Regions from separate parts of the Streptomyces sp. MGP-P1 genome, predicted to be linked through region 1. Evidence: predicted binding sites of a transcription regulator. Region 1 holds the regulator's gene; the other holds the start of a gene.
The links. The regulator HrcA, encoded in region 1, represses chaperone genes, less so after heat shock. The targets are predictions, from matches to a motif close to TTNGCACTCNGNNNNNCNGAGTGCNAA.
Positions count from the first base shown of each region.

Region 2: groL (chaperonin GroEL) is a predicted target of HrcA. The motif match lies at 6,979-7,005, and genes of this name have one in related genera.

Region 1 is NZ_JBYMEM010000007.1:886,650-895,041, forward strand. Features, by position in the region: gene AC3CH1_RS25535 (ABC transporter substrate-binding protein) at 1-766, opposite strand, end outside; gene AC3CH1_RS25540 (DUF3097 domain-containing protein) at 927-1,745, opposite strand; gene AC3CH1_RS25545 (MBL fold metallo-hydrolase) at 1,780-2,559, opposite strand; gene hrcA (heat-inducible transcriptional repressor HrcA) at 2,724-3,740, shown strand; gene dnaJ (molecular chaperone DnaJ) at 3,741-4,880, shown strand; gene AC3CH1_RS25560 (nitronate monooxygenase) at 5,013-6,086, shown strand; gene AC3CH1_RS25565 (16S rRNA (uracil(1498)-N(3))-methyltransferase) at 6,083-6,829, shown strand; gene AC3CH1_RS25570 (histidine triad nucleotide-binding protein) at 6,921-7,280, shown strand; gene AC3CH1_RS25575 (ribonuclease Z) at 7,296-8,210, shown strand; gene AC3CH1_RS25580 (adenosine deaminase) at 8,291-8,392, shown strand, end outside.
Region 2 is NZ_JBYMEM010000005.1:497,133-505,524, reverse strand. Features, by position in the region: gene AC3CH1_RS11705 (FtsX-like permease family protein) at 1-511, shown strand, start outside; gene otsB (trehalose-phosphatase) at 696-1,547, shown strand; gene AC3CH1_RS11695 (alpha,alpha-trehalose-phosphate synthase (UDP-forming)) at 1,793-3,205, opposite strand; gene AC3CH1_RS11690 (glucosyl-3-phosphoglycerate synthase) at 3,270-4,220, opposite strand; SAM riboswitch class I at 4,375-4,502, shown strand; gene thrC (threonine synthase) at 4,522-5,823, shown strand; gene AC3CH1_RS11680 (MoaD/ThiS family protein) at 5,853-6,131, shown strand; gene AC3CH1_RS11675 (cold-shock protein) at 6,574-6,780, shown strand; gene groL (chaperonin GroEL) at 7,169-8,392, shown strand, end outside.

The DNA of each region.
Region 1 (8,392 bases):
TCGGCGACAGCCACGACCAGCCGTCGGAGGGATAGCCGGTGCTGGAGGCGGCCAGGGACGAGGTGGTGGCGAACCACCGGCTGGCCCGGCGCAGCCACAGCAGCGGCGGCGCGGCCCGGCTCGCCAGGCCCACCACGGCGAGCCCGATCAGCGCGAGGCCCGCCACCAGGGCCGTCAGCAGCCAGTCGATCTCCCCGAGCAACACGCTGAGCAGGGCGATGAAGAGCGCGCCGACGAACGTCTCGGGCCGCACCGACTGCCGCAGCGAGGCCCACCGGGTGCCCCCGCGCGGCCGGCCGGACCGCCAGCGCAGCCGGCTCAGCTGCTCCAGGATCCGCTCCTCGCGCACCTCGGAGGTGTTCCCGTCGGACTGCTCGACCACCGTCGCGGTGGCCTGCTCGATCGCCCCGAGGAGCCGGGAGCGGGGAAAGGCGAACGTCTTGTACTGGGTGTTCTCGCGGGTCTCCCACGGCTTCTCGGAGAGGGTGCGCACCATGGCGAGCGCCGCCTCGTACGGGGTCGCCCCCTCGCCGTCCAGCAGCCGCACCGGCACCCGGCGCAGCTCGTTGGCCCGGTGCACCTGATGCACGAGCTGCTCCACCCGCGCGTCGATCTCCGGCCCGGCCCCAGCGTCCGCCGCCTGGACCACCACGAGCGGCATCACCGGCCGGTTGACCCGGTAGCGGTCGATCAGCTGCTGTATCAGGTGGAAGACGGCCGAGGCCGCCTCGTTGTCCGCACTGTCCCGCCAGACCTCGCGCGCCATCGGTACCCGCCCTTCCCCCGTGAGCCCTCCGGCCCGTGAACCGCCCGCCCGTTCCCCCACCTCAATAACCGATGGTGCTTGTGGGACGCAGGCATGCATAGGGATCGGTACGCAATCCTCTGCGACAGTCCTGCAACAGGCCGGAATCAGGCCCCGGACATCAGTCCGGAAGGGTGACGAAGTCGATCAATTCCTCTACCCGGCCCAGCAGTTGGGGTTCAAGGTCCTTGTAGCTGCGGACCTTGGACAGGATGTGCTGCCAGGCCGCCCCGGTGTTCTCGGGCCACCCCAGCGCCCGGCACACGCCCGTCTTCCAGTCCTGCCCCCTCGGCACCACCGGCCACGCGTCGATCCCCACCGAGGACGGCTTCACCGCCTCCCACACGTCGATGTACGGGTGCCCCACCACCAGCACATGGTCCCCGGTCACCCGCTCGGCGATCCGGGACTCCTTGGAGCCGGGCACCAGATGGTCCACCAGCACCCCCAGCCGGGCGTCCGGCCCCGGCGCGAACTCCCCGACGATCGCCGGCAGGTCGTCCACCCCCTCCAGGTACTCCACGACCACGCCCTCGATGCGCAGGTCGTCACCCCACACCCGCTCCACCAGCTCCGCGTCGTGCCGGCCCTCCACATAGATCCGCCCGGCCCGCGCCACCCGGGCCCGCGCCCCGGGCACCGCCACCGAACCGGAGGCCGTACGGGTGGGACGCACCGGGCCGCCGGGGCCCGGGCGCACCAGCGTGACGGCCTTGCCCTCCAGCAGGAAGCCGCGCGGCTCCATCGGGAACACCCGGTGCTTGCCGAAGCGGTCCTCCAGGGTCACCGTCGGCCCCTGGGCCGTCTTCTCGCAGCGGATCACCGCCCCGCAGAAGCCGGTGGAGACCTCCTCCACAACCAGATCGGGCTCGGCGGGCACCTCGGGCACGGGGGCGGACCGCTTCCACGGCGGGGTCAGGTCCGGCTGGTAGCTGCGCATGGCACGACGATATTCGCCGTACCCGCGTCAGGGCTCATCCCACGTCGAGTCCAGCGTCGAGGTTCACGTCGGGCTCCCCGTCGAGGTCCACCCCGAAGCGCGCCGCCAGCGACGCCCGCTGCGCCCGCACGAACGCCGCGTCCACCACCGCCCCGTGCCCCGGCACGTACAGCGCGCCCTCGCCGCCCAGCGCCAGCAGCCTCCCCAGCGCGGCCGGCCAGCGCGAGGTGATCGCGTCCCGGCCCGCCTGCGGCTCGCCCGACTCCTCGACCAGATCACCGCAGAACACCACCGGAGGCTCGTCGCCCGTGCCCGGCACCAGCGCCGCGAGGTCATGGCCGCTGTGGCCGGGGCCCACGTTCGCCAGCAGCACCTGACGGCCGCCGCCCAGGTCCAGCGTCCAGTCGCCGCACACCTCGTGGTGCGGGACCACCGGCGTGTCCGCCGACCGGGCCGCCTCGCCCTCCGGCACCCCGTGGCGCACCGCCGAGGCGCACAGGCTCTCCGCCCCGCCGCGCAGCAGCGCCGCCACGCCCACCGCCCCGTAGACCTGGGCCCCGGCGAACGCGGCGGTGCCCAGCACATGATCGAAGTGCGGGTGGCTCAGTGCGATATGCGTCACCCTCCGCCCGAGCAGCGCCTCGGCCTGCCGCCGCAGCTCGACCCCTTCGCGCAGCGTGGCGCCGGTGTCGTACAGCAACGCGCCGTTGTCCCCGGCGACCAGCGCGGCGGTGGCGTCCCAGCCGGGGAGGCGCCGCCTGCCGATACCGTTGCCCAACCGCTCCCAGCCGAAGTCTTCCCAAGCGACGTCCATACCAGGACGCTATCGGCAACGACCTGCGCGGTCTCGTGGAGGCGTGGCCGGTCGCCCTTGCCCCCGCCCCACCCCACCCCCGTACACTGACTGCGGGGATTGCTGGCACTCGAACGCACCGAGTGCCAGACAGACACCGAGAGACACAGCTGGAGGTGTGCGCGATGCTCAGCGAACGCAGACTCGAAGTGCTGCGCGCCATCGTCCAGGACTACGTCGGCACCGAGGAGCCCGTCGGCTCCAAGGCGCTGACCGAGCGGCACCGGCTGGGGGTCTCCCCGGCCACCGTCCGCAACGACATGGCGGTGCTGGAGGACGAGGGCTTCATCGCCCAGCCGCACACGAGCGCGGGACGCATCCCGACCGACAAGGGGTACCGCCTCTTCGTCGACAGGCTCGCGGGCGTCAAGCCGCTGTCCTCGCCCGAGCGCCGGGCCATCCAGAACTTCCTGGACGGCGCGGTCGACCTCGACGACGTGGTCGGCCGGACGGTGCGGCTGCTCGCGCAGCTGACCCGGCAGGTCGCCGTCGTGCAGTACCCCTCGCTGACCCGCTCGACGGTGCGGCACGTGGAACTGCTGGCGCTCGCCCCCGCCCGGCTGATGCTCGTCCTGATCACGGACACGGGCCGGGTCGAACAGCGTATGATCGACTGCCCTGCGCCCTTCGGCGAGGCATCGCTCGCGGATCTGCGGGCCCGGCTCAACAGCCGGGTCGTCGGACGCCGCTTCGCGGATGTCCCGCAGCTGGTGCAGGAGCTGCCGGAATCCTTCGACAGCGAGGACCGAGGGACGGTTTCCACGGTCCTTTCCACCCTCCTCGAAACTTTGGTCGAGGAGACGGAGGAGCGGCTGATGATCGGCGGCACCTCCAACCTCACCCGCTTCGGACACGACTTCCCGGTGATGATCCGGCCGGTGCTGGAAGCACTGGAGGAACAGGTCGTCCTGCTGAAGCTGCTCGGTGAGGCCACGGACTCCGGCATGACCGTACGGATCGGGCACGAGAACGCCCACGAGGGGCTCAACTCCACGTCCGTCGTCGCGGTCGGCTACGGTTCGGGCGACGAGGCAGTCGCCAAACTCGGCGTGGTCGGACCGACCCGCATGGACTACCCCGGAACGATGGGAGCGGTACGCGCAGTGGCACGTTACGTCGGACAGATCCTGGCGGAGTCGTAAGTGGCCACGGACTACTACGCCGTACTCGGCGTGCGCCGCGACGCATCTCAGGACGAGATCAAGAAGGCATTCCGTCGGCTCGCTCGCGAGCTGCACCCGGATGTCAACCCGGACCCGAAGACCCAGGAGCGGTTCAAGGAGATCAACGCCGCTTACGAGGTGCTCTCGGACCCGCAGAAGAAGCAGGTCTACGACCTCGGCGGCGACCCCCTCTCCGCCAGTGGCGGCGGTGGTGGCGCGGGCGGTTTCGGAGCCGGCGGCTTCGGCAACTTCTCCGACATCATGGACGCGTTCTTCGGCAACGCCGCACAGCGCGGGCCCCGTTCGCGGACCCGGCGGGGCCAGGACGCCATGATCCGGCTGGAGATCGACCTCAACGAGGCGGCCTTCGGCACCACCAAGGACATCCAGGTCGACACGGCCGTCGTCTGCAACACCTGCAGCGGCGAGGGCGCGGCCCCCGGCACGTCCGCCCAGACCTGTGACATGTGTCGCGGCCGCGGCGAGGTCTCGCAGGTCACCCGGTCCTTCCTGGGCCAGGTCATGACCTCGCGGCCCTGCCCGCAGTGCCAGGGTTTCGGCACGGTCGTGCCCACCCCGTGCCCGGAGTGCGCCGGCGACGGCCGCATCCGCTCGCGGCGCACCCTGACCGTGAAGATTCCCGCGGGCGTCGACAACGGCACCCGTATCCAGCTGGCCGGCGAGGGCGAGGTCGGCCCCGGCGGCGGCCCGCCCGGCGATCTGTACGTGGAGATCCACGAGCTGCCGCACGCCGTGTTCCAGCGGCGCGGCGACGATCTGCACTGCACGGTCACCGTCCCCATGACGGCCGCGGCCCTCGGCACCAAGTGTCCGCTGGAGACCCTGGACGGCCTGGAGGACATCGACATCAGGCCGGGCACCCAGTCCGGCCAGTCCGTTCCCCTGCACGGGCGCGGCATCACGCACCTGCGGGGCGGCGGCCGGGGCGACCTGATCGTGCACGTCGAGGTGATGACCCCGTCCAAGCTCGACGCGGAACAGGAGCGGCTGCTGCGGGAGCTGTCCAAGCTGCGCGGCGAGGAGCGGCCCCTCGGCCAGTTTCAGCCAGGTCAGCAAGGGCTCTTCTCCCGGCTGAAGGACGCGTTCAACGGCCGCTGAGCCGCTTTTCGCCTTTCACCGCACCGCCCGCCGGTCCCGAACCGGCGGGCGGTGCGGCGTACGGCGGCAGAACCGGTCACGCCGCCGCTGGCTGATTCGGCCCCGTTGCACAGGACATGGCACGATGCGGTCATGTCCTCCGAGTTGACCGATCTCTGCCGGTATCCGATCGTGCAGGCCCCCATGGCGGGCGGCGCGTCCGGACCCCAGCTCGCCGGGGCCGTCGCCGAAGCCGGCGGGCTCGGATTCCTGGCCGCCGGGTACAAAACGGCGGACGGCATGTACAACGAGATCAAACAGCTGCGCCGGCTCACCGGCGGGCCGTTCGGCGTCAACCTCTTCATGCCGCAGCCCGCGCTCGCCGACCCCAGCGCCGTCGAGGTCTACCGCCACCAGCTCGCCGGTGAGGCCACCTGGTACGAGACCCCGCTCGGCGACCCGGACAGCAGCGGCGACGACGGCTACGAGGCGAAGGTCGCGATCCTGCTGGAGGACCCCGTCCCGGTGGTCTCCTTCACCTTCGGCTGCCCCACCCGCGACACCCTGGACGCCTTCGCCAGGGCCGGGACGCACACCATCGTCACGGTCACCTCCGCCGAGGAGGCCCAGAGCGCCCAGTGGGCGGGCGCCGACACCGTCTGCGTCCAGGGCGTCGAGGCGGGCGGCCACCAGTCCACCCACCGCGACGACCCGCAGCTCGACCAGACCGGCACCGGGCTGCTCTCCCTCATCACCCAGGTCCGCGAGACCGTGCAGATCCCGATCGTCGCCACCGGCGGCCTGATGCGCGGCGCGCAGATCGCCGCCGTCCTCGCGGCGGGCGCGGACGCCGCCCAGCTCGGCACCGCCTTCCTGGTCTGTCCCGAGTCCGGGGCGCACCCGCTGCACAAGCAGGCCCTGACCAACCCGCTGTTCGTCCGCACCGAGCTGACCCGCGCCTTCTCCGGGCGGCCCGCCCGCGGCCTGGTCAACCGCTTCGTCCGCGAACACGGCCCCTACGCCCCCGCCGCCTACCCCCAGGTCCACTACGTCACCAGCGGGCTGCGCCTGGCCGCCGCCAAGGCCGGGGACGCCCAGGGCATGGCCCTGTGGGCCGGACAGGGCCACCGGATGGCCCGGGAACTGCCCGCCGGCGAGCTCATCGAGCTGCTCGCCGCCGAACTGGAGGCCGCCCGGTCGGCCCTGAGCATGAGGAGCCCCCGGTGACCGCACCGGTCTTCGTCGTCGAACGGATGCCCACCGGGCCGGAGTTCGTCCTGGAGGGACCCGAGGGGCGGCACGCCGTCTCCGTGAAGCGGCTCCACCCCGGCGAGGACGTCGTCCTCACCGACGGCCTCGGCCACTGGGCGGAGGGCGTCGTGCGGGCCGCCGAGGGCAAGGACCGGCTCACGGTCACCGGCCTCGACACCCTCCACGAGGAGCCCGCGCCCAGCCCGCGCATCACCGTCGTCCAGGCGCTCCCCAAGGGCGACCGGGGCGAGCTGGCGGTCGAGACGATGACCGAGACCGGTGTCGACGCGATCGTGCCCTGGCAGGCGGCCCGCTGCATCACCCAGTGGAGGGGCGACCGGGGAGCCAAGGCCCTGACGAAGTGGCGCGGCACGGCACGGGAAGCGGGCAAGCAGTCCCGCCGGGTGCGCTTCCCCGAGGTGACCGAGGCCATGACGACCAAGCAGGTCGCCGCCCTCCTCGCCGCCGCCGACTTCGCCGGGGTCCTCCACGAGGACCGCGACCACGACAGCACCCCCCTCGCCACCGCCGAACTCCCCGCCGAGGGCAGACTCGTGCTCGTCGTCGGACCGGAGGGCGGCGTCTCCCCGCAGGAGCTGACCCTCTTCGCCGAGGCGGGCGCCCGCCCCTACCGGCTCGGCCGCAGCGTCCTGCGCACCTCCACCGCCGGGACGGCCGCGACCGCGCTGCTGCTGGGGCGTACGGGGCGTTGGGGCTGAACACGGTCCGGAGGGCCGGGGATAGCATGCCCCTGTACTGATCACCTGATCACCTGTACCGACTCACCAGCGAACGAGGAGGCCCGGAGCCATGGCGGGAGAGCCGCAGTCCGACTGCCTGTTCTGCAAGATCGTCTCGGGAGACATCCCGGCGACCATCGTCCGCGAGAGCGAGACCACCGTCGCCTTCCGCGACATCAACCCGCAGGCCCCGACCCACGTCCTGGTCATCCCGAAGGCCCACTACCCGGACGCCGCCTCCCTCGCCGCCGCCGAACCGCTCATCGCCGCGGACGTCCTGCGCGAGGCCGGAGAGGTCGCCGCCGAGGAGAAGGTCGACGGCAGCGGCTACCGGATCATCCTCAACACGGGCTCCGGCGCCGGCCAGACCGTCTTCCACGCCCACGCGCACGTCCTGGGCGGCCGCGGCCTCCAGTGGCCCCCCGGATAACGGAGCTGCCCGACCATGTCCGTACGCGAGCTGGTGGTGCTCGGCACCGCCAGCCAGGTCCCGACCCGGCACCGTAACCACAACGGCTATCTGCTGCGCTGGGACGGCGAGGGCATCCTCTTCGACCCCGGCGAGGGCACCCAGCGGCAGATGCTGCGGGCCGGGGTCGCCGCGCACGACATCGACCGGATCTGCGTCACCCACTTCCACGGCGACCACTCCCTCGGGCTCGCCGGGGTGATCCAGCGGATCAACCTCGACCAGGTGCCGCACCCGGTGACCGCGCACTACCCGGCGAGCGGGCAGCACTTCTTCGACCGGCTGCGGTACGCCACCGCCTACCGCGAGACCGTCGAGCTGAACCAGGCCCCGGTCGCCGGGACCGGCGGGGTCCTCGCCACCACCCCCGCGTACACCCTGGACAGCGCGAAGCTCTCGCACCCCGTCGAGTCGTACGGCTACCGCCTCACCGAGCCCGAGACCCGGCGCATGCTGCCCGCCCTGCTGAAGGAACACGCCATCGCCGGACCGGACGTGGGCCGCCTCCAGCGCGACGGCGTCCTCGGCGGCGTCACGCTGGAGCAGGTCTCCGAGGAGCGGCGCGGGCAGCGGTTCGCGTTCGTCATGGACACCCGGCTCTGCGACGGGGTGTACGCGCTCGCCGACGGCTGCGACCTGCTCGTCATCGAGTCGACCTTCCTCGACGAGGACGAGAGGCTGGCCGTCGACCACGGGCACCTGACCGCCGGGCAGGCCGCCCGGGTGGCGAAGGAGTCGGGCGTCCGCCACCTCGTGCTCACCCACTTCTCCCAGCGCTACGGCGACCCGGAGCTCTTCGAGACCCAGGCCCGCGCCGCCGGGTTCGACGGCGAACTCACCATCGCCCAGGACCTGATCCGGGTCCCGGTCCCCTCCCGCCACCACCCCTGACTCGCCACCGCCCTCGATCCGCCCCCACCTCCTGTCCACCCCCGCCCCTGACCCGACCCCACCCCTGTTTGCGAGACACCGTGCACCTCCCCAAGGCAGAACTCCACCTCCACATCGAAGGCACCCTCGAACCCGAGCTGGCCTTCGCCCTCGCGGAGCGCAACGGCGTGGCCCTGCCCTAC
Region 2 (8,392 bases), on a different contig from region 1:
CCGGCGGGCCGTCGCCGCCGCGCTGCACGCCGCCGGGGCCGCCACCGGTACGCGGGTGGCGACCCGTGCGGAGTGGCTGGCCGCGAACGGCCCGGAGGCGAACGACCCGACCAGGACCGGGCTCCGGATGATCCTCGGCATCGCTCTCCTCTGTACGGCGACGGCCCTGGCCAACACCTTGGTCATGGCCACCTCCGACCGGGTCCGCGATCTCGCCGTGCTCCGTCTCGCCGGGGCCACCGCCCCCCAGGTCCTGCGGCTCGTCGCGGCCGAGGCGGTGGTGGCGGTCGGGGTGGGCGCCGTCCTCGGGGGCGCGGTCGCGGCGGCGAACCTGCTGGTGGTGTGGGGTGCGCTGGTGCTGCTGGGCGTCATGTCCGCCGTCGTGGTGCCCTGGGGAACGCTCGGCCTCGTCGTCGCGGCCGCCGCGCTCCTGGCCGCCGTCTCCGCCGTCCTGCCCGCGTCGCTCGCCCTGCGCACCCGGCCGGTCGAACTGGCCGGCGCCCGGGAGTAGTCGCCGCCGGCTGCTCACCGGCGCCCGCGGGGGTCGGCTGTTCATCGACGCCCGTGGGAATCGTCGTCGGCTGTTCACCGGCGCCCGGGAGTAGTCGTCGTCGGCTGCTCGCCGACGTCCGTGAGCAGCCGACGACGCCTTCACAAGGCTCGTGATCAACCCGTCCAGGGCATAGGCTCGCCCCATGGGCAGCCACTCCGCACATCTGCCGAACCCGACCACCCCGGCCGGCCGCGAGGGCCTCGACGCCGTCCTCGCCCGGCCCGACCGCGCGGTCGTCGCCCTCGACTTCGACGGCACGCTCGCCGACATCGTCCCGGACCCCGAGCAGGCCCGCGCCCACCCCGGCACGGTGGCCGCGCTCGCCGCACTCGCGCCGAAGGTCGCCGCCGTCGCCGTGATCACCGGCCGCCCGGCGGGCGTCGCGGTGCGCTACGGAGGTTTCGCGGGCGTTCCCGGACTGGAGCACCTCGTCGTGCTCGGGCACTACGGCGCCGAACGCTGGGACGCCGTGACCGGCACCGTGAACACCCCCGCCCCGCACCCCGGCGTCGCCGCAGCGCGGGCCGAACTCCCCGGTGTACTGCATGAGTTCGACTCCTGGCGCGGCACCTGGATCGAGGAGAAGGGTCAGGCCGTCGCCGTCCACACCCGCCGCGCCCAGGACCCGCAGGCGGCCTTCGAGACGCTGCGCGGGCCCCTCGCCGAGCTGGCCGCCAAGCACGGGCTGATCGTCGAACCGGGCCGCCAGGTCCTGGAGTTGCGCCCGCCCGGTATGGACAAGGGCGTCGCGCTCGGCAGGTTCGTTGCGGAGCTGGACGCCGAGTCCGTGATCTACGCGGGCGACGACCTCGGGGACCTCGCCGCGTTCGCGGCGGTGGAGAAGCTGCGGACCGAGGGCCCGGACGGCATCCCGGGCCTCCTGGTGTGCAGCGGCAGCACCGAGGTGCCCGAACTGGCCGAGCGGGCCGACCTGTCGGTGCCGGGCCCGGCCGCCGTGGTCGCGTTCCTGGCGGCCTTGGCCGAGCGACTCTGAGCCGAGCCGAACGACTCTGAGCCGACCCGAGCGGCTCTGAGCCGAGCCGAGCGGCTCTGAGCCGAGCCGAGCGGCTCCGAGCCGAGCCGAGCGGCTCCGAGCCGAGCCGAGCGGCTCCGAGCCGAGCCGAGCGACTCTGAGCCGAGCCGAGCGACTCTGAGCCGAGCCGAACGGCTCTGAGCCGACCCGAGCGGCTCTGAGCCGAGCCGAGTGACTCCGAGCCGAGTCAGGAGACCGGTGGTGGCTCACCCCTGCCGCAGCGCCTCCAGCTGGTCCAGGAACCACTGCTGGGGCGGCAGCGCGGTCGCCGCCTCGGCCAGTCGCTTCGTGCGGCCGGACCGCTCGTCGGCGCTCATCGTCAGCGCCTCGTGCAGGGCCTCGGCCGTGCCCACCACGTCGTACGGGTTCACCACGATCGCGTCCTCGCCCAGCTCCTCGTACGCCCCCGCCTCCCGCGACAGCACCAGCGCGCAGCCGTGGTCGGAGACGACGGGGACCTCCTTGGCGACCAGGTTCATCCCGTCGCGGATCGGGTTGACCAGAGCCACGTCCGCCAGCCGGTACGCGGCGAGCGAGCGCGCGAAGTCGTCCTTGACGTGGAGCACGACCGGTGTCCAACTCTCGGTGCCGTACGCCCCGTTGATCTCCGTGGCGAGGGTCTGCACCGCCGCCGTGTAGTCCCGGTAGACGGCGAGGTCCTGCCGGGAGGGGTAGGCGAAGGCGATGTGCACGACGCGCTCGCGCCACTCGGGGTGGGCGTCCAGCAGGGCCCGGTACGCGTGCAGGCCGCGCACGATGTTCTTGGACAGCTCGGTGCGGTCCACCCGGACGATGGTCTTCCGGCCCTCGCCCACCTGCTCCCGCAGCGCCGCCATCCGCTCGTCCACGTCGGCCTCGTGCGAGCGCCGGCGCAGGAAGTCCGCGTCGGCCCCCAGGCCGTGCACCCCGATCCTCGTCCGGCCCGTCCCGCCGAGGATCTCCGTGCAGCAGCCGATGAACGCGTCCGCCCAGCGACGGGTCAGGAACGCGGCCCGGTCCGCGCCGAGGATGCCGCGCAGCAACTGCTCCGCGATGTCGTCGGGCAGCAGCCGGTAGTAGTCGACGGGCGCCCACGGGGTGTGCGAGAAGTGGCCGATCCTGAGGTCCGGGCGCAGCTCCCGGAGCATGCCGGGGACCAGGGCCAGGTGGTAGTCCTGCACGAGGACCGATGCCCCGGGGCCCGCCTCCTCGGCGAGCGCCTCGGCGAAGGCCCGGTTGTACGTCTCGTAGGAGGCCCACCGGCGGCGGAACTCCGCGTCGAAGACCGGCTCCACGGGCGTCTGGTACAGCAGGTGGTGGACGAACCACAGCACCGAGTTGGCGATGCCGTTGTACGCGTCCGCGTGCACCTCGGCGTCGATGTCGAGCATCCGCACTCCCGCCTCGCCGACCCCGCGCCGCACCGCCTCGCGGTCCCCGTCGCCGAGGGCCGCGCAGACCCACAGCTTGTCGTCGACGGCGCTCAGCCCGGAGACGAGCCCGCCGCCGCCGCGCTTGGCGTCGAGCGTCCCGTCCTCCCCGAGCGTGTACGAGACGGGGCCGCGGTTGGACGCGACGAGGACCTGGGCGGTGGAGGCGGCCGCGGGTTCGGGTTCGTGTTCGGCGTGCTCGGAGACCATGTAGCGGAACCTAGCCCGTTCGGGAAGCCCCCAAACGCCTCAGGGCCTCATGCGGCCCACCGCCTCATGCCGCGTGGCGCTCCGCGTACTCCGCGATCTCCCGCATCGGCGGCCGCTCCTCCGTGTCCACCGCATGGGTACGGGGCACGAAGCCGTCCTCACCGCGCTCGAACTGGGTCAGCGCGGGCCGCACCAGATGGCCCCGGGAGAGCCGCAGCTGCGCCGTGCGGTAGATCGCCGCCGCCATCCGGCCCAGCGCCTGCCCGTCCTGGTGGCGGTGTCTCCGTACGCCGACGTCGACCTGGCCCAGCGCGTCCAGGCCCACCGTGTGCAGCGCGTCGACCAGCAGGCCCAGCTCCACTCCGTAACCGACCGGGAACGGCAGCCGCTCCAGCAGGGACCGCCGCACCGCGTACTCGCCGCCCAGCGGCTGCACGAACCCGGCCAGCTGGGGCCAGTGCAGATTGAGCAGCGGGCGTGCCACCAGCTCGGTGACCCGACCACCCTGGCCTGCGCTGTCGCCGAGCGGGCGGTCGTACATCGCCTTGACGAACTGTAGGGACGGGTCGGTGAGCAGCGGTCCGACCGTGCCCGAGACGAAGTCCGCGGAGAAGTCCCTGAGGTCGGCGTCGATGAAGCAGACGATCTCACCGCTGGTCACCAGGAGTGACCGCCACAGCACCTCGCCCTTGCCGGGCAGGGCCGGGACGCGGGGCAGGATGGCGTCCCGGTGGACCACCCGGGCACCCGCCGCCCGGGCCACGGCGGCGGTGGCGTCGGTGGAGCCGGAGTCGATCACCACGAGTTCGTCGACGAGCCGGACCTTCTCCATCAGCTCGCGGCGGATCGTCGCCACGATGCGGCCGACCGTGGCCTCCTCGTTCAGCGCCGGCAGCACCACGCTCACGGACGTGCGGTGCGGATCGGCGTCCCGGGCGTCGGTGAGCCGGTTCAGCGGGCGGTCCCCGGACGACCAGGAACGCCTGGTCAGCCAGCGTTCCACCTCTTCGAGCACGGTCGGCACTCCCTGTGTGTGATCCATCTCGCGGTTCGGACGACTATCTCAACGGTCCGGTGCTTCGGTTACAGTCTTGAACAACGCGTATGGCCGTCGCATGTCGGGGTCGGAGCGCACATAAACGCCTGGATCGAAGATCCAGCGCCATAAGAGCTCATCCAGAGGGACTGAGGGAACGGCCCGTTGAAGTCCCGGCAACCCTCCTGCCGACCGCGAGGTCACGGTGGGGAAGGTGCCAATTCCGTCTTGCGGCGAAATGCGTCGTAGGGAAGATGAGGAGAAAGGGACCTCCGCCATCATGGCTGTTCAGACCGTTGCAGGCAGCACCGCTTCTTCCGCCCCGACCGTCGATCTCGGCCCCGCCGCGGCGCTTTCCTGCCGCGAGTGCGGCGAGCGTTTCGAGCTCGGCCCCCTTTTCGCCTGTGCGTCCTGTTTCGGGCCGCTGGAAGTGGCCTACGACCTGCCCACCGGCTCCCCGGAGGAGCTGCGCAAGCGCATCGAGGCCGGCCCGAACAACATCTGGCGCTACGCCCCGCTGCTGCCGGTGCCCGCGGACGTCGCGGAGAAGCCCAACATCAACCCCGGCTTCACCAAGCTCGTCAAGGCCGACAACCTCGCCCGTGAGCTGGGCGTCACCGGCGGCCTGTACGTGAAGGACGACTCCGGCAACCCGACGCACTCCTTCAAGGACCGCGTCGTCGCCATCGCCGTCGAGGCCGCCCGCGCCTTCGGCTTCACCACCCTCTCCTGCTCCTCCACGGGCAACCTGGCCGGAGCCGTCGGCGCCGCCGCCGCCCGGGCCGGACTGCGCTCCTGCGTGTTCATCCCGCACGACCTGGAGCAGGGCAAGGTCGTCATGGCCGCGGTGTACGGCGGTGAGCTGGTCGGCATCGAGGGCAACTACGACGACGTCAACCGCTTCTGCTCCGAGCTCATCGGCGACCCGCTCGGCGAGGGCTGGGGCTTCGTCAACGTCAACCTGCGCCCGTACTACGGCGAGGGCTCCAAGACCCTGGCGTACGAGATCTGCGAGCAGCTCGGCTGGCGGCTGCCCGACCAGATCGTCATCCCGATCGCGTCCGGCTCCCAGCTCACGAAGATCGACAAGGGGTTCCAGGAGCTGATCAAGCTCGGCCTCGTCGAGGACCGCCCGTACAAGATCTTCGGCGCCCAGGCCGAGGGCTGCTCCCCGGTCTCCGCCGCCTTCAAGGCGGGCCACGACGTGGTGCGCCCGCAGAAGCCGAACACCATCGCCAAGTCGCTGGCCATCGGCAACCCGGCGGACGGCCCGTACGTCCTGGACATCGCCCGCCGCACCGGTGGCGCGGTGGAGGACGTGACCGACGAGCAGGTCGTCGACGCGATCAAGCTGCTGGCGCGCACCGAGGGCATCTTCGGCGAGACGGCGGGCGGCGTGACGCTCGGCGTGACGAAGAAGCTCGTCGAGGCGGGCGTCCTCGACCCGACGCTCACCACCGTCGTCCTGAACACCGGCGACGGGCTCAAGACGCTGGACGCGGTCTCCGCGACCTCGCAGGCCACGGCCACCATCAAGCCGAGCCTGGACGCGTTCCGCGCCGCGGGCCTCGCCGCCGGCTGATCACCCGAGACTTCAGGAAGGCATCCACCATGAGCGTCAAGGTCCGCATCCCCACCATCCTCCGTACGTACACGGGCGGTCAGGCCGAGGTCCCGGCGGAGGGCGCCAAGCTCTCCGAGGTCATCGAGTCCCTGGAGAAGGACCACCCGGGCATCGCGGCCCGTGTCCTGGACGACCAGGGCAAGCTGCGTCGCTTCGTGAACGTGTACGTCAACGACGACGACGTGCGCTTCGAGGGCGGCCTGGACGCGGCCACGCCCGACGGCGCGGGCGTCTCGATCATCCCCGCGGTCGCCGGCGGCTGCTGAGCCGCCGAGGCCGCTCCACGGCGGCCCATCGCACCTCTGTGTGACCACAGTTGCCCCCTCCGCGAGAGAAGCGGAGGGGGCAATTCTGTATGGTTGAGCACGGTAGAGTTGGGGAAGCCCCACCCGCTGCTCGTGCCGCCCGCATATGTGAATGCGCCTGGCCCCGATAAGAAGCAGCCAAAGTACGTGAACCTCTTGCGGCATAAGTGCCCTTTGCCTGGCCCGACTTGCCCGTAAATCTCAGCAAACCCGCATATTCGCGTGTTCTGCTGTGCCCGGAATTCTCGTCCGATTGACCTGTTGCAGAGGGCAGTTGGGCGGATACATTCGGCCGCGGTCGACGCGCTGCGGCGCCGCGCACCCCCTCCTGTCGGGGGGTGAGTTCCGACCCGGGTCCGCGAAGTGCGGTCCCGTGCAAGGGCCAGTAATAGGGGAGTTAGGCATGGCTCAGGGCACCGTCAAGTGGTTCAACGCGGAGAAGGGGTACGGCTTCATCGCGGTCGACGGTGGTGCGGATGTTTTCGTCCACTACAGCGCGATCCAGATGGACGGGTACCGCACCCTCGAAGAGGGTCAGCGAGTTGAATTCGAGATCTCGCAGGGCCAGAAGGGGCCCCAGGCCGACATGGTCAAGCTCGCCGTCGGCTGAGTTCGGCGCGGTCGTCCGACGACACTACTCACGCACGTAGGGCCCGGCCCCCGGATCAGGGGACCGGGCCCTACGCGCGTCCCGGGGGCCCCGCGGAGACGCGTCGCCGCCCGCATCCGACGCGCGCCGCTGTCCCCGTCCGAAGCGCGTCGACGCCCGCCTCCGAGGCGCGCCGCTGTCCACATCCGGAGAGGGACGCTTGCACTCGCAGGGGTCGAGTGCTAATCATTGGCGTTAGCACTCTCCAGGTGAGAGTGACAGAAACTTGGACCGGGCCGGTGAGGCCCGCAGGCGCGGTGGGGCAAGGAACCACCACGCAGGCAGGCCGTCCGTCGCGGGCGCCTCTCGGTCCGGAGAAATCCACCCCTGTCCGGGAGGACCACTTCACATGGCCAAGATCATCGCGTTCGACGAGGAGGCACGGCGCGGTCTCGAGCGCGGGATGAACCAGCTCGCCGACGCCGTCAAGGTCACCCTCGGCCCCAAGGGCCGTAACGTCGTCCTCGAGAAGAAGTGGGGCGCGCCCACGATCACCAACGATGGTGTTTCCATCGCCAAGGAGATCGAGCTCGAGGACCCGTACGAGAAGATCGGTGCGGAGCTGGTCAAGGAGGTCGCCAAGAAGACGGACGACGTCGCCGGCGACGGTACGACCACCGCCACCGTTCTGGCTCAGGCTCTCGTCCGCGAGGGTCTGCGCAACGTTGCCGCAGGCGCCAACCCGATGGCCCTCAAGCGGGGCATCGAGAAGGCCGTCGAGGCCGTCTCCGCCGCTCTGCTGGAGCAGGCCAAGGACGTGGAGACCAAGGAGCAGATCGCTTCGACCGCCTCCATCTCCGCCGCCGACACCGAGATCGGCGCCAAGATCGCCGAGGCGATGGACAAGGTCGGCAAGGAAGGCGTCATCACCGTCGAGGAGTCCCAGACCTTCGGTCTGGAGCTTGAGCTCACCGAGGGTATGCGCTTCGACAAGGGCTACATCTCGGCGTACTTCGCGACCGACATGGAGCGTATGGAGGCGTCGCTCGACGACCCGTACATCCTGATCGTCAACTCGAAGATCGCCAGCGTCAAGGACCTGATCCCGCTGCTGGAGAAGGTCATGCAGTCGGGCAAGCCCCTGCTGATCATCGCCGAGGACGTCGAGGGCGAGGCGCTCTCCACCCTGGTCGTCAACAAGATCAAGGGCACGTTCAAGTCCGTCGCCGTCAAGGCTCCGGGCTTCGGCGACCGCCGCAAGGCCATGCTCGCGGACATCGCCATCCTCACCGGTGGCACCGTGATCTCCGAGGAGGTCGGTCTCAAGCTGGAGAACGCCGGCCTGGACCTGCTCGGCCGTGCCCGCAAGGTCGTCATCACCAAGGACGAGACCACGATCGTCGACGGCGCCGGTGACAGCGACCAGGTGCAGGGTCGCGTCAAGCAGATCCGTGCCGAGATCGAGAACTCCGACTCGGACTACGACCGCGAGAAGCTCCAGGAGCGTCTGGCGAAGCTGGCCGGCGGCGTGGCCGTCATCAAGGCCGGCGCCGCCACCGAGGTGGAGCTCAAGGAGCGCAAGCACCGCATCGAGGACGCGGTGCGCAACGCCAAGGCCGCCGTCGAGGAGGGC